One region of the Streptomyces sp. NPDC046197 genome, then DNA from elsewhere that is predicted to be linked to it. Evidence: riboswitches for the same ligand, from Rfam matches in the RefSeq annotation. Region 1 holds a riboswitch; the other holds the start of a gene.

Region 1 (7,517 bases):
TCGACCGGCCCGTCGATGTCCCGCACCGAGCGGTGGGCGGGCACCCCGTCGATCTCCTTCTGGTCCTCGTGGAAAGCGCTGTTCACGGCGTGCAGACGGCCGGTGTAGCCGGCGTCGCGGATGTGGTCGAGGAGGCTTCGGCCCACGCTCCCTGGCGCACGGCCGACGCCGACGACGGCGACCGAGCCGGGCACCAGCAGCCGCCGCACCGACCGCGCCTCGGCGCGCTGCTCCCGCGCGCGCTGCACGGCCAGCGAGCGGTCGGTCGGCTCGATGCCGAACTCCAGGTGCACCACGCCGTCCTCGAAGCTGCGCTTCTGGGTGTATCCGGCGTCCGTGAACACCTTGATCATCTTGGTGTTTGCGGGCAGCACCTCGGCGGTGAAGCGGCGGATGCCGCGCTCGCGCGCCACGGCCGCGATGTGCTCCAGGAGGGCGGAGGCGACCCCACGGCCCTGGTGTGCGTCCTGCACCAGGAAGGCGACCTCGGCCTCGTCGGCCGGCGCCGAGGCGGGCATCCCGTCGGTGCCGATGCGGTCGTAGCGTACGGTGGCGATGAACTCGCCCCCGACCGTGGCGGCAAGCCCCACCCGGTCCACGAAGTCGTGGTGCGTGAAGCGGTGGACGTCCTTCGCGGACAGGCGCGGGTAGGGCGCGAAGAAACGGTAGTACTTCGACTCGTCCGAGACCTGCTCGTAGAAGCTGACCAGGCGGTCGGCGTCGTGGGCGGTGATGGGGCGGATCCGCGCGGTGCCACCGTCGCGCAGCACCACGTCGGCTTCCCAGTGGGCGGGGTACTCGTGCCGGTCCGACGAGGTCTGCATGGGGCCCAGAGTAAGGCTCGCGTACGACAACGGCGCGAGGCAGTCTGTGGAGGACACACGTCGGGCCGAGGCCGCGGTCCGACGCCGCCCGGAGCCGGGCAGGGCACCGCTCCGGGCACGCTTCGCGATATGGGAAACTGGTCTAGACAACCCTGAACACCTGAAGGGCAGCATCACATGGCTGAGCGCCGCGTCAACGTCGGCTGGGCCGAGGGCCTCCACGCCCGCCCCGCCTCCATCTTCGTCCGGGCCGCCACGGCCACCGGCATTCCCGTGACGATCGCCAAGGCCGACGGCACCCCCGTCAACGCGGCCTCCATGCTGGCCGTTCTCGGCCTTGGCGCCCAGGGCGGCGAGGAGATCGTCCTGGCCTCCGACGCCGAGGGCGCGGACGCCGCCCTGGACCGGCTGGCCAAGCTGGTCTCCGAGGGTCTTGAGGAGCTGCCCGAGACGGTCTGATCGAGCCGATCGCGCGGCGAAGCCGTGTCGCCCATTCCGGGCGGCGCGGCTTCGCCCTTTCCCGCCCGGCGGTGGATTTCCCCGGCCACATACCCGCCTCCTCGACCGAGATGCGCGACGCGGCAAACCAACGGGAATTCATGACGGACGGAAAAAGGGCAGCGGAAATCCACCCCCACCGAATACGCCTTCTTTGTATACGGCGCGGGTGTTAATGCCGTAGGCCCGACATGTTTACGGGATGTTGCGAAGTCCTCACACGGTCGGCCCGCGTCGCGCCGCCCGGAAACCGCAGCCGGTGGACCACCGTCGCGCGCTCGGTGTGCAGGGCGGTGACGGCCCGCGCGCGCTCGCTGTCGCCGCGTGCGACGGCGTCCACGATCGCCCCGTGCTCGGCCCAGGACTCCACGGGGCTGGCGGGCGCCTCCACCGTGTACATCCACGCGATCTTGTGCCGCAGCTGGGTCAGCATCGACGTCAGCGCGGGACTGCCGGAGGCCTGGGCGAGCGTCTCGTGGAACCAGCCCCCCAGGGAGCGCAGGTCCTCGCTGCTGCCCCGCCTGGCCCGTTCCTGGCCCAGCCGGACCAGGCCGCGCAGCACCTTCAGATGGGCGTCCGTGCGACGCTGGGCGGCGCGCGAGGCGCCGAGCGGCTCCAGCAGCAGGCGCATCTCGAGCAGGTCGGCGGCATCCTGCTCGGTCGGCTCCGCGACGCACGCGCCCGCGTGCCGCCGGGTCACCACGAAGCCCTCGGCCTCCAGGGTGCGCAGGGCCTCACGCACGGGGACGCGTGAGACGCCGTAGCGACGGGCGAGGACTTCCTCGGTGAGCCGGCCGCCGCGCTCGTAGACACCCGCGACGATGTCGTCCCGGATCGCCGTGCACACCGAGTGCGCCGGAATACGCATGCCCGACCTCCGCCTTAATCCCCGTGAAACGTCGACGATGGACGCCTGTTCCGTGACTCTATTGCAGCGCGCGGGAATTTCCGATGGCGGGCCGGAATCCATGGAGTTTTTTTGGACAGCGGGGCGTCCGAAACGCCAAAGCCCCGGCACGAGCGGCCGGGGCTTCGGGACGTCTGCTGTGGCGTCAGGCGTTCACACCGTGCTTGCGGAGATAGGCCACGGGGTCGACGTCGGAGCCGTAGTCGGGACCCGTACGGGCCTCGAAGTGCAGGTGCGGTCCGGTGGCGTTGCCGGTCGCGCCGGACAGGCCGATCTGCTGGCCGGGCACGACGGTCTGGCCCACCGAGACACCGATGGACGACAGATGGCCGTACTGGGTGTACATGCCGTCGGCCATCCTGATCACGATCTGGTTGCCGTACGCCCCGCCCCAACCGGCCTGGACGACGGTGCCCATGCCCACCGCGTGGACGGTGGTGCCGCTAGCGGCGTGGAAGTCGATGCCGGTGTGGGCGCCGGAGGACCACAGCGAGCCGCCGGTCTTGTAGCCGGTGGAGACGTACGAGTCGAAGATCGGCGCGACGAAGGCGTTGAGGCGCCTCCGCTCGGCCTCACGGGCGGCGCGCGCCTTGGCCTCCCGCTCCTTCTTCGCCTGCTCGGCGGCCTCCTTGCGGGCGGCCTCCTGGGCCAGCTTCTGCTCGGCCGCCTGCTTCTGGGCGGCGGCCTGGGCGTCGATCTTCGCGGCGACCGAGTCACCGATCGTGATGACCGGGGTGAGGCCGGTGTCCTCCGGGGCCGGGGTCTCGGCGGCGAGCGCCGGAACGGCGGCGAGGGTGCCGATGACGCCGGTGGTGGTGAGGGCCGCGACGCCCGCCGCGCGGGCAGTGGTGCGGTGCATCCGGCTGGGACGACGATGCTTCCCCGAGGCGCGGGTGAACGCCATGTAGACGCTGGTCCTTTCCTTCCCTCTCGCCTACCGGGTTAGCTGACGGGTTCGGAGCAGGAAGGTCTCCTACGGACCCCCTCGCTCGTGCGCGGGCGTCCGATTCACCCCAGGGACGGTGGGTCCCCGGCTCCCCTGGCTCGCGCCGTACGGGGATTCGGCGATGGCTGTCCGGTGTCGCGGCTGCGACGCACTGCCTGACGGACAGCCGGGTTGACGCTAAAGGGGGCGTCTTCCAATTCCCAAACGGATCAGGAGTTTTGTAGCGCATGCCACAGGGCAGACAGGCAGCCTCTCCCTCAATTCGGACATCGTTCGGACATCCTTCGGACACATCGTGGGGCCCTGGTGGCGCTTCGCTCACCAGGGCCCCACGCGCGTGTGCCGCTCGCCGGCAGGTCCGGCCGTACGCGCACGACGGCCGGCCGGACCGCCGCGCGATGTGCCTCTACTCGGCCGGTACGACGGTGACTTGGCCGATGCCGAGGGCCTCGACGGGCTCCTTGATCTGCGCCGCGTCGCCGACGAGGACCGTCACCAGGCGGTCCACCGGGAAGGCGTTGACGACCGCCGCGGTGGCCTCGACCGTGCCGGTGGAGGCGAGCTGCCGGTACAGCGTGGCCTGGTAGTCGTCCGGCAGGTACTGCTCGACCTGGTCGGCCAGCGTGCCGGCCACGGCCGCCGCCGTCTCGTACTTCAGCGGGGCGACGCCGACGAGGTTCTGCACGGCGACGTCCCGCTCGGCGTCGGTGAGCCCCTCGGCGGCGAGCCTGCGCAGCACCGTGAACAGGTCCGCCAGGGCCGGGCCGGTGTTGGGGGTGTCGACCGAGCCGCTGATCGCGAGCATCGCCGCGCCCGAGCCGTCGGGGGCGGAGCGCAGTACCTGGCCGAACGCCCGCACGCCGTAGGTGTAGCCCTTCTCCTCGCGCAGGACACGGTCCAGGCGGGAGGTGAGGGTGCCGCCGAGGCAATAGGTGCCGAGCACCTGTGCGGACCACACGCGGTCGTGCCGGTCGGCACCGACACGGCCGATGAGCAGCTGTGTCTGGACGGCGCCGGGACGGTCCACGATCACCACGCGGCCGGTGTCGTCGGCGGTCACCGGTGGCACCGGGTGCGGCTTGGCCGGCGAGCCGGTCCAGGCGCCCAGGGTCTCGCCGAGCAGCTCGTCGAGGTCGATGCCGGTGAGGTCGCCGACCACCACGACGGTGGACGTGGCCGGCCGCACGTGCCGGTCGTAGAAGGCGCGGACGGCCGCCGCGTCGATGCTCCGGACCGTCTCCTCGGTGCCCTGGCGCGGGCGCGACATGCGCGTGGCGGCCGGGAAGAGTTCCTTGGACAGCTCCTTGGCGGCACGGCGGGAGGGGTTGGCCAGCTCGTGCGGGATCTCGTCGAGGCGGTTGCGCACCAGTCGCTCCACCTCGCTGTCGGCGAACGCGGGCGCCCTGAGGGCGTCGGCGAGCAGGCCGAGCCCCTTGGCCAGGCGCGAGGCCGGAACCTCCAGGCTCAGCCGGACGCCCGGGTGGTCGGCGTGCGCGTCAAGCGTGGCGCCCGCCCGCTCCAGCTCGGCGGCATACTCCTCCGCCGAGTGCTTGTCGGTGCCCTCGGAGAAGGCCCGCGCCATGATCGTGGCGACGCCGTCCAGGCCCTGCGGCTCGGCGTCCAGGGGCGCGTCCAGCAGCACCTCGACGGCGACGACCTGCTGGCCGGGGCGATGGCAGCGCAGCACCGTCAGGCCGTTGTCCAGCGTCCCGCGCTCGGGCGCCGGGAACGCCCACGGCTTGGCCTCGCCGGCCTTGGGCTGGGGGTGGAACTCCATCGTGGCGAGCTCGGTCACTTCGCCTCCTCGGTGTCGTCGGTGGCCGTGGCGTCCGCGTTCTTGGCGTCGTCCCGGGCGTCGTCCTGTGTGCCGTCCTGTGCGCCGTCCTGTGCGCCGGAGGCGGTCGGCTCGTAGACGAGCACCGCGCGGTTGTCGGGGCGCAGGCGGGCCTTGGCGACCTCCTGGACCTCCTCGGGCGTCACCTCCAGAACGCGGTGCACGGCGGTCAGCGCGAGCTGCGGATCGCCGAACAGGACGGCGTAGCGGCACAGTTCGTCGGCGCGGCCCGCGACCGTACCGAGCCGGTCCAGCCACTCGCGCTCCAACTGGGCCTGGGCACGCTCCATCTCCTCGGCCGTCGGGCCCTGCTCGGCGAACCGGCCGAGCTCCTCGTCGATGGCCTCCTCGATGACCGGGACCTCGATGTCGCCGGAGGTCTTCACGTCCAGCCAGCCCAGTGAGGGCGCCCCGGCCAGCCGCAGCAGGCCGAAGCCGGCGGCGACGGCCGTACGGTCGCGCCGGACGAGCCGGTTGTACAGGCGGGAGGACTCGCCGCCGCCCAGAATGGTCAGCGCCAGGTCGGCCGCGTCGCACGCGCGCGTGCCGTCCTGCGGGAGCCGGTAGGCGGCCATCAGGGCGCGGGCCGGAACCTCCTCCTCGACGACCTCACGCAGCTGCTCGCCGATGATGTCGGGCAGCGAGCCGTCGCGGGGCGCGGGCTTGCCGTCGTGGGACCGGATCGAGCCGAAGTACTTCTCGATCCAGGCGAGGGTCTGCCCGGGATCGATGTCGCCGACGACGGAGAGCACGGCGTTGTTCGGCGCGTAGTACGTGCGGAAGAACTGCCGGGCGTCCTCCAGGGTGGCCGCGTCCAGGTCGGCCATGGACCCGATGGGCGTGTGGTGGTACGGATGCCCCTCCGGGTAGGCGAGGGCGGTCAGCTTCTCGAACGCCGTGCCGTACGGCACGTTGTCGTAGCGCTGGCGGCGCTCGTTCTTGACGACGTCCCGCTGGTTCTCCATGGACTCGTCGTCCAGGGCCGCCAGCAGGGAACCCATGCGGTCCGCCTCCAGCCAGAGGGCGAGCTCCAGCTGATGGGCGGGCATGGTCTCGAAGTAGTTCGTGCGCTCGAAGCTGGTCGTGCCGTTCAGCGAACCGCCCGCGCCCTGCACCAGCTCGAAGTGACCGTTGCCCTTGACCTGGGCGGAGCCCTGGAACATCAAGTGCTCGAAAAGGTGAGCCAGGCCGGTACGTCCCTTGACCTCGTGGCGGGAGCCGACGTCGTACCAGAGGCACACCGCCGCGACCGGGGTCAGGTGGTCCTCGGAGAGCACCACGCGCAGGCCGTTGGCCAGGCGGTGCTCGGTCGCTGTCAGGCCGCCGGAGCCTGCCTCGGCTGTGGCCGTGTGACCCATGGGCATGTCGTCCCTTCGATCGCGGTGGCGGTCGTGGAACCGCCGTCTTCCTGCCGTCCTGCCACTGTATGCAAGCGCGCGGACGCCTGGCGAAGTTCCGTGAGGCCGTACGCCGAGAGCGAGAACGCCGTCACCCGGAGCAAGCGCGGTGAGGCCGCGCGGAAGCGCCGGGGCGGGCCGGCTGCCCGGGAGCGGCAGGGCGGTTCCCCGGGAGCGACAAGGCGGGTTTCGGCCCGGGGCCCCGGGCCGGACGGCACCCGGGGAGCGCCGGGGCGGGCGGTCATGACCGGGTCCTGTTCCCGCGCTGTCGGTCCCGCGGTCCACAATGGTCCGCGTCAGATCGTTCACGCCTCAGCAAGGAGCCGGCAGCGATGGCCCGCCGCAGCACGAAGACCCCGCCGCCCGACGACCCGTACGAGGAGAAGATCCTCGACATCGACGTCGTCGACGAGATGCAGGGCTCCTTCCTCGAATACGCGTACTCGGTCATCTACTCCCGCGCCCTCCCGGACGCCCGCGACGGCCTCAAGCCGGTGCACCGCCGCATCGTCTACCAGATGAACGAGATGGGCCTGCGCCCCGACCGCGGCTATGTGAAGTGTGCCCGCGTCGTCGGCGAGGTCATGGGCAAGCTCCACCCGCACGGCGACGCGTCGATCTACGACGCCCTGGTGCGCCTGGCGCAGCCCTTCTCGATGCGCGTGCCCCTGGTGGACGGCCACGGAAACTTCGGCTCGCTGGGCAACGACGACCCGCCCGCCGCCATGCGGTACACCGAGTGCCGGATGGCCGAGGCCACCGGGCTGATGACGGAGTCCATCGACGAGGACACGGTCGACTTCGCGCCCAACTACGACGGCCAGGAGCAGGAGCCGGTGGCCCTGCCGGCCGCCTTCCCGAACCTGCTGGTGAACGGCTCGTCGGGCATCGCCGTCGGCATGGCCACGAACATGCCGCCGCACAACCTCGGCGAGGTCATCGCGGCCGCCCGCCACCTGATCCGCTACCCGAACGCGGACCTGGAAGCCCTGATGAAGCACGTCCCCGGCCCCGATCTGCCGACCGGCGGGCGGATCGTGGGCCTGCCCGGGATCCGGGACGCCTACGAGACGGGCCGCGGCACCTTCAAGATCCGCGCCACGGTGTCCGT
Region 2 (7,517 bases), on a different contig from region 1:
CCGCGTACGGCGACTTCACCACGTACAACACCTACGACGCCACCGGTTTGCACACCGGCACGCACGGCACGACGAGTTTCTCGACCGACCCGCTCTTCGGTGATCTCCCGGTGGCCGGAAACCACACGACCGGCACGTACGAGACCGCGCACTGGGCCACGGGCAGCCACCACACCCCGCACTACGACCCGTACGCGGCCCAGCACCACGCCGCCTACGACTCCGGTGCCTACGACACGACCGCCTGGGGCATGGGCCACCAGCAGCTCGCGACGGTGCCGCAGCAGGCCACGCCCGTCGACGCCACCGGACAGTGGGACGCGAACGCCTGGCTCCAGGCCGACCCGTCCGGCTCCGCCGCCGACCACACGCAGCAGTGGGAGTGGGGCACCCAGAGCTTCGACACCGGCGCCTACGACGCCACACAGTGGAACACCGGCGGCGCACCCGACGGCACCACCACGGCGACCGAGGGGTACGACGAGCACGGGCAGCAGCAGCCCGAACCCTTCGACCAGCAGGCCACCGCCACCTTCGAGCAGGTCGAGGACGACCCGGCGACCGCCGCGTTCGAGGCCGGTTCCTACGACGAAACCGCTTCCGGCGAGGGCGACTTGTCGGACACCGGTGAGCTGCCCGCGGTCACTCCCCTGCTCGACGACCAGGAAGAGGTCACGCCGGCCCCGCGTGCCGCCTCCCGCGGCGCGGGCCGTTCTCGGCGCCGCCCGGCCAAACGTTCCGCGCTGCTGACCGTGGCCGTGCCTTCGGCGTGTGTGATGGGCGTGGCCGGAATCGCCGCCGCCTCCGTCGGCACCCTGACCGACGGCGGCAAGGACACGTCGGCCTCCGCCCCCGACGCGCACCCCGTGCGGCCGTCGGCCGCCAACAACAAGCTGGACAGCCAGCTGCAGAGCCTGTCGGCCGGCGCCGACGACTTCGCCGACCGGGCCAGCCGTACGCAGGAGCGCATCGACCTCAAGGCACAGCAGGAGGCCGACAAGCGGAAGGCTGCCGAGGAGGCGGCGCGCAAGGAGCGGCTGCGTCCCAAGTTCGTGCTTCCGGTCACACAGAAAGGGCTCAGCGCCTATTTCGGCCAGGCAGGCGTGAACTGGATGTCCGTGCACACCGGCATCGACTTCCCCGTCTCCTACGGCACGACGGTGATGGCCGCGACCGACGGCACGGCCCGTACGCAGTGGAACAGCGCGTACGGCAACATGATGATCGTGACCGCGAAGGACGGTACGGAGACGTGGTACTGCCACCTCTCCAGCTACCGCGTCGCTTCCGGAACGACCGTGAAGGCCGGGCAGCCGATCGCATACTCGGGCAACTCCGGCAATTCGACGGGCCCGCACCTGCACTTCGAGGTCAGGCCCGCCGGAGGAGCGCCCATAGACCCGCTGCCCTGGCTGCGCAGCCACGACCTCGACCCGACATAGCCCGGCGCGGACCGGCGCAGGCCCGACTCGGGCGACCGGTGAGCCCCCACCAGTGAGCCCCCGCCGAGCGAGCGGGGGCTCGCCTCATGGAGCTACAGCTTCTCCACCGGCGCGTACCGGAGCAGCAGGCGCTTCGGCTTGGCGTCGCCGAAGTCGATCGTCGCCTCCGCGTTGCCGCCCGTGCCCTTGACCGCGACCACCGTGCCGAGGCCGAACTGGTCGTGGGTGACCCGGTCGCCGACGGCCAGCGACACCACCGGCTTGTCGGCGGCCCGGCGCGTGGCGAAGCCGGAGGCGCCGGACGCCGACGAGCGGGACCGGGACGACGACAGCGAGGCGGCCACGCCGGCGGCCGGACCGGACGCCGCCGGAGCCATGGCCCCCATGCGCTTCCAGTCGACGTGCGCCGCCGGGATCTCCTCCAGGAAGCGGGAGGGCGGGTTGTACGACGGCTGCCCCCAGGCGCTGCGCATCGCCGAGCGGGTCAGGTACAGCCGCTCCCGCGCGCGGGTGATGCCGACGTACGCCAGGCGGCGCTCCTCCTCCAGCTCCTTGGTCTGGCCGAGCGCCCGCATGTGCGGGAAGACGCCGTCCTCCATGCCGGTCAGGAACACCACCGGGAACTCCAGGCCCTTGGCGGTGTGCAGGGTCATCAGGGTGATGACGCCGGAGCCGTCCTCGTCCTCGTCGGGGATCTGGTCGGAGTCGGCGACCAGGGCCACCTGTTCCAGGAAGTCGGCCAGGGTGCCCTGCTCGCCCTCTGCACGCTCCTGCTCGAACTCCAGGGCGACGGCCGCGAGCTCCTGGAGGTTCTCGATGCGGGTCTCGTCCTGGGGGTCGGTGGAGGCCTGCAACTCGGCAAGGTAGCCGGTGCGTTCGAGGACCGCCTCCAGGACCGTGGCCGGGCCGGCGCCCGACTCGACGATGGTGCGCAGGTCCTCCATCAGCGTGTTGAACCGCTTGACGGCGTTGGTCGACCGCGCGGCCATGCCGTACGCCTCGTCGACGCGGCGCAGGGCCTGCGGGAAGCTGATCCTCTCCCGCTGGGCGAGGGCGTCGATCATCGCCTCGGCGCGGTCGCCGATGCCGCGCTTGGGCACGTTCAGGATGCGGCGCAGCGGCACCGAGTCCTCGGGGTTGGCCAGCACCCGCAGGTAGGCCAGGACGTCCCGGACCTCCTTGCGCTCGTAGAAGCGGACGCCGCCGACGACCTTGTAGGGCAGGCCGACCCGGATGAAGACCTCTTCGAAGACACGCGACTGGGCGTTGGTGCGGTAGAAGACGGCGACGTCGCCGGCCCTGGCCTCGCCCGCGTCGACGAGGCGGTCTATCTCGTCTGCGACGAACTGGGCCTCGTCGTGCTCGGTGTCGGCGACGTACCCGGTGATGCGGGCGCCCGCGCCTGCGTTGGTCCACAGGTTCTTCGGGCGGCGGGACTCGTTGCGCTCGATGACCGCGTTGGCGGCGGAGAGGATCGTCTGGGTGGAGCGGTAGTTCTGCTCCAGCAGGATCGTCGTCGCGTCCGGGTAGTCCTCCTCGAACTGGAGGATGTTGCGGATGGTCGCACCGCGGAAGGCGTAGATGGACTGGTCGGCGTCGCCGACCACGCACAGCTCGGCAGGCCGGAGGTCGTCCTCGCCGGGCGGCACGTCCACGGGGTGCTCAAGGGTGCCGACGAGCTCCCGTACCAGGGCGTACTGCGCGTGGTTGGTGTCCTGGTACTCGTCGACGAGGACGTGGCGGAAGCGGCGGCGGTAGTGCTCGGCGACATCGGGGAAGGCGCGCAGCAGGTTGACCGTCGTCATGATCAGGTCGTCGAAGTCGAGGGCGTTCGCCTCGCGCAGCCGCGACTGGTAGAGGGCGTAGGCCTGGGCGAGGGTCTTCTCGAAGCCGTCGGTGGCCTGGGCGGCGAAGTCCTCCTCGTCGATCAGCTCGTTCTTCAGGTTGGAGATCTTGGCGCTGAACGACTTCGGCGGATAGCGCTTGGGGTCGAGGTCCAGGTCGCGGCAGACCAGGGCCATCAGGCGCTTGGAGTCGGCGGCGTCGTAGATCGAGAAGGAGGAGGTGAAGCCGAGCTTCTTGCTCTCCCGGCGCAGGATGCGCACGCACGCGCTGTGGAAGGTCATCACCCACATGGCGTTCGCGCGCGGGCCGACGAGCTGCTCGACGCGTTCCTTCATCTCGCCCGCGGCCTTGTTGGTGAAGGTGATCGCGAGGATCTGGCCGGGGTGGACGCCCCGCTCGCCGAGCAGGTGGGCGATGCGGTGGGTGAGCACGCGGGTCTTGCCGGAGCCCGCGCCGGCCACGATGAGCAGCGGCGAACCGGAGTGGACGACCGCGGCGCGCTGGTTCTCGTTGAGACCCTCCAGGAGCACGGCGGGGTCCACGGCCGGGCGCGGGGCGCCGTCGCGGTAGTACGCGTCCCGGTCCGGCGGCAGGTCGAACTTCCCGCCGAACAGATCGTCCGGAACCGGCTCCGGAGCGTGATCGTCCTCGGGCGGCGGTGCGGGTTCTTCCTCGCGGCCGTGGGAGGCCTGGAGGTCCGCCAGGAAGCTGTCGTCAAAGAGGCTGCTCATCGCTCTACGAGTCTAGGGCGCCCCACCGACAACCCGTGGCCGCCCTGAAAACTCCGCGAACCTTCCGAGCCGGGCGGTCCTCGCTCCACGGCCCGGGAAGCCGAGCGGTCCCCGCTCCCCGGGCCGGGAAGCCGAGCGGTCCCCGCTCCCCGGGCCGGGAACTTTCCCGTCCCAGCGACCGGTCAGTGTCTTCACGCTGTGGAGCCGCGTGGTCACGTCGATGTGATTTTCAAATGAGGTTACGAAAATGTATCGGGCATATCGCACATCAACCTTCACATCAGCCACACGAGTTGGCTACCGTGCCGTCGGGCCGCACGACCCCCTTCCGGCGAACCGTCGCCGGGCCGCGCGGCCTCCGCCGAGTCCGGCATCGCCGACACGCGAGCCGGAGCCGGGGACCCACCCAGAACCCCCGGGGTGAATCGGTCCGACCCTCCCGCGAGGACCGTAGGGCAACCCTTCCGAACCACCCGCCCGAACCCGACAGCTAACCCGGTAGGCGGACCGTGGAAGGAGTCGTCCCCCTTGGCGTCGCACCGCAAGACGCGCCCCGCCGTTACGGTCTCGGCAGGCCTGCGCACCCCCGCGCTGGCCACGGCCGCCATCACCTCCGTGGCCCTGCTCTCCCAGACGGCCAACGCCGCCCCCTCCGGCGGCAGGCCGAGCATCGAAGAGGTCGAGAAGAAGGTCGACGACCTGTACCGCCAGGCGGAGTCGGCGACCGAGAAGTACGACGCGGCCAAGGAGAACACCGCCAAGCAGCGCAAGCGCGTGGCCGCTCTCCTCGACGACGTCGCCAGGCGCACGGACATGCTCAACAAGGCGCGCGAGAAGCTGGGCTCCTTCGCCGCGGCCCAGTACCGCACCGGAGCCGCCGCACCGGACACCGCCACCTTCCTGCTGGCGGACACTCCGGAGGGATACTTCGACCAGGCCCAGCTGATGAGCCGGCTCACCGCGCGTCAGAAGGGCATGGTCGACGACTACGTCACCCAGCAGTCCGCGACCATGAAGAAGCGCCGGGAGGCCACCCAGAGCCTCGAAACGCTGTCCGAGTCGCAGGGCGACATCAAGACGGCCAAGGCCACCGTCCAGAAGAAGCTGGCCGACGCGCGCGAACTGCTGTCCAAGCTGAACACCGAGGAGAAGGCGCGGCTCGCCGCGATCGAGGAGCAGAAGCGGGAGCAGGCCGCCCGCAGAGCCGCGGAACTGGCGAAGCAGCAGGCGCAGGAGCAGGCCGCCCAGCGACAGAACAGCACCTCGGCCCCCGCCACGGGGACCTCCGGGTCCGCCGGGCCTGCCGGGAGCTCGGGATCCTCAACGGGTTCCTCGTCGTCCGGCTCCTCCTACACCAGCAAGGCCGACAAGGCCCTCGCCTTCGCCCGCGCCCAGATCGGCAAGCCGTACGTCTGGGGCGCGACCGGCCCCGGCTCGTACGACTGCTCCGGCCTCACCCAGGCCGCGTGGAGAGCCGCCGGCGTCAGCCTGCCGCGCACGACGTACGACCAGGTCAACGCGGGGACGACGGTCCCGCTCTCCGAGGCGCGGCCCGGCGACCTGGTCTTCTTCTACGACGACATCAGCCACGTCGGCCTCTACATCGGCAACGGCATGATGATCCACGCCCCGAAGCCCGGCGCCTACGTCCGCGAGGAGTCGATCTACTACGGCGGCGAGTCGGCGATCCACAGCGTGGTGCGCCCGGCCTGACGCACGGGCGGCACCGGCCCCCCTGCTGCCGACGCGCGGCACGGGGGCCGTCTCACGTCCACAGCACGGCGATGAAGATGTTCACCATGGTCAGCAGGCCCACCAGGCCGAACAGCCGCTTGTCCACCGTTTCCTCGTCCCGCTTGACGTAGACCAGGCCGAGGATCACGACCAGCAGCGCCAGCTTCACGCCGATCTTGACGGTGTTGACGTGGTGGCCCTCGGCCTGGTTGAGCCCGACCAGGACGGCGCCGGTGACCAGCATGGTCAGCGCACCGTGCAGCATCCCGGGCACGAACCGGGCCGTACCCCGGCCCATCGCCTTCATCTGGGTGAGGAAACCGCCGAGCAGCGCGGCGATGCCGATGATGTGCAGGGCGACGAAGAGATGGATGAGTACGTCCATGAGGCGGGAGCCTAGCCAGAGGCCCTCCCGCCCCCGGACACCGGGCCGCCGCACGGCCGGCACCGCTGGGTGTGTGGATGCGCCCCCAAGGCGCCCCCATAGCACTCCGCCGTCCCCGCCCCGTCCCGAACCGCCGCATCGGTCATCGCTCCGCGTGAAGCCGACGCCCTCCCGCCGGGATCACGGTCACATGCGGTCACCCGCCGCACGGCTGTCGCCAGTTCCGTACTTGGCGTTACCGGGCGGACACGGACAGGTTTAGCGTCCTCCCCCAGGTGACCGGCTCCCCATCGCCGCCCGGGCCAGGGCGGCAGTCGGACACCACCGCCGAGAAGGTCCGGCGGCGGCCTGCTCCCCCTGTGCGAGCCGCCGCCGGACGTGACAGCCGCCCCACGGTCCAACCCGGGGGACGTCGCGGTCGTAGAAGGGACGTGACGGTCCACGTGGCAGCGCATCGCAAGCCCCGACAGCGCTCGCTCGGCGGGGGCACCGCCCGTACCGCCGCCACCATCGCCCTGGCGGGCGCGGCGACCGCGACGGGCTTCGACGGCACCGGACACGCCGGGCCGCAGCCGACGCCGGAGCAGGTCAGGGCCGAGGTGGACAAGCTGTACCAGGAGGCGGAGGTCGCCACCGAGAAGTACAACGGCGCCAAGGAGAAGGCGGACGCGGCCGGGAAACGGCTGAACACGCTGCGGGACGAGGCGGCGCGCGAGCAGGAGAGGCTGAACTCGGCACGGGATGCGCTCGGTTCGATCGCCAGGGCGCAGTACCGGGACGGCGGCATCGACCCCACGGTGCACCTGGTGCTTTCCGGCGATCCCCAGCACTACCTGGAGGGCGCCGAGTTCGCCGAGCGGGCGGGTGCCCGGCAGACGGCGGCCCTGGCGCGCGTACGGCAGCAGCTGCGGGAGATCGAGCAGTTGCGCGGGGCCGCCCGTGTCGAGCTGTCCTCGCTGCGGTCGCGGCAGGCCGAACTGAGGCGGCAGCAGACGACGATCAACGGCAAGCTGGGCGAGGCCCGGCGCCTGCTGTCCCGGCTGTCGCCCGAGCAGCGGGCGGCGCTCGGCCAGGGCGGGGACACCGGGCGCGTCTCCCGTTCCGGCGCCGGTGCGAGGGGGGCGCTCGCCACCCCGGGATCGGTCGCGGCCCCCACCTCGCGTGCGGCGGCGGCCGTCGCCTACGCCTACCAGAAGCTCGGCAGCCCGTACGTCTGGGGCGCCACGGGCCCCGACGCCTTCGACTGCTCGGGCCTGGTCCAGGCGGCGTACCGGTCCGTGGGCATCTCGCTCCCGCGGACCACCTACGCCCAGATCGACGCAGGCCGCCGCGTCGCGCGCTCCGAACTGCTCCCCGGCGACCTGGTGTTCTTCTACTCCG

What was found. Region 1 has a riboswitch for cyclic di-AMP ahead of AB0A61_RS23170 (M23 family metallopeptidase). Riboswitches for the same ligand answer to the same signal wherever they lie in the genome.
Positions count from the first base shown of each region.
Region 2: it holds a riboswitch for cyclic di-AMP, as region 1 does, so the genes downstream of both, AB0A61_RS04305 (NlpC/P60 family protein) here and AB0A61_RS23170 (M23 family metallopeptidase) in region 1, are expected to answer to the same signal.

Region 1 is NZ_JBEYZY010000016.1:147,373-154,889, reverse strand. It holds gene AB0A61_RS23185 (GNAT family N-acetyltransferase) at 1-824, opposite strand, end outside; gene AB0A61_RS23180 (HPr family phosphocarrier protein) at 1,002-1,283, shown strand; gene AB0A61_RS23175 (GntR family transcriptional regulator) at 1,495-2,190, opposite strand; gene AB0A61_RS23170 (M23 family metallopeptidase) at 2,375-3,133, opposite strand; cyclic di-AMP (ydaO/yuaA leader) riboswitch at 3,146-3,306, opposite strand; gene AB0A61_RS23165 (pitrilysin family protein) at 3,582-4,970, opposite strand; gene AB0A61_RS23160 (pitrilysin family protein) at 4,967-6,373, opposite strand; gene AB0A61_RS23155 (DNA topoisomerase IV subunit A) at 6,739-7,517, shown strand, end outside.
Region 2 is NZ_JBEYZY010000002.1:340,336-347,852, reverse strand. It holds gene AB0A61_RS04315 (M23 family metallopeptidase) at 1-1,442, shown strand, start outside; gene pcrA (DNA helicase PcrA) at 1,535-4,018, opposite strand; cyclic di-AMP (ydaO/yuaA leader) riboswitch at 4,383-4,539, shown strand; gene AB0A61_RS04305 (NlpC/P60 family protein) at 4,547-5,731, shown strand; gene AB0A61_RS04300 (hypothetical protein) at 5,784-6,137, opposite strand; gene AB0A61_RS04295 (NlpC/P60 family protein) at 6,581-7,517, shown strand, end outside.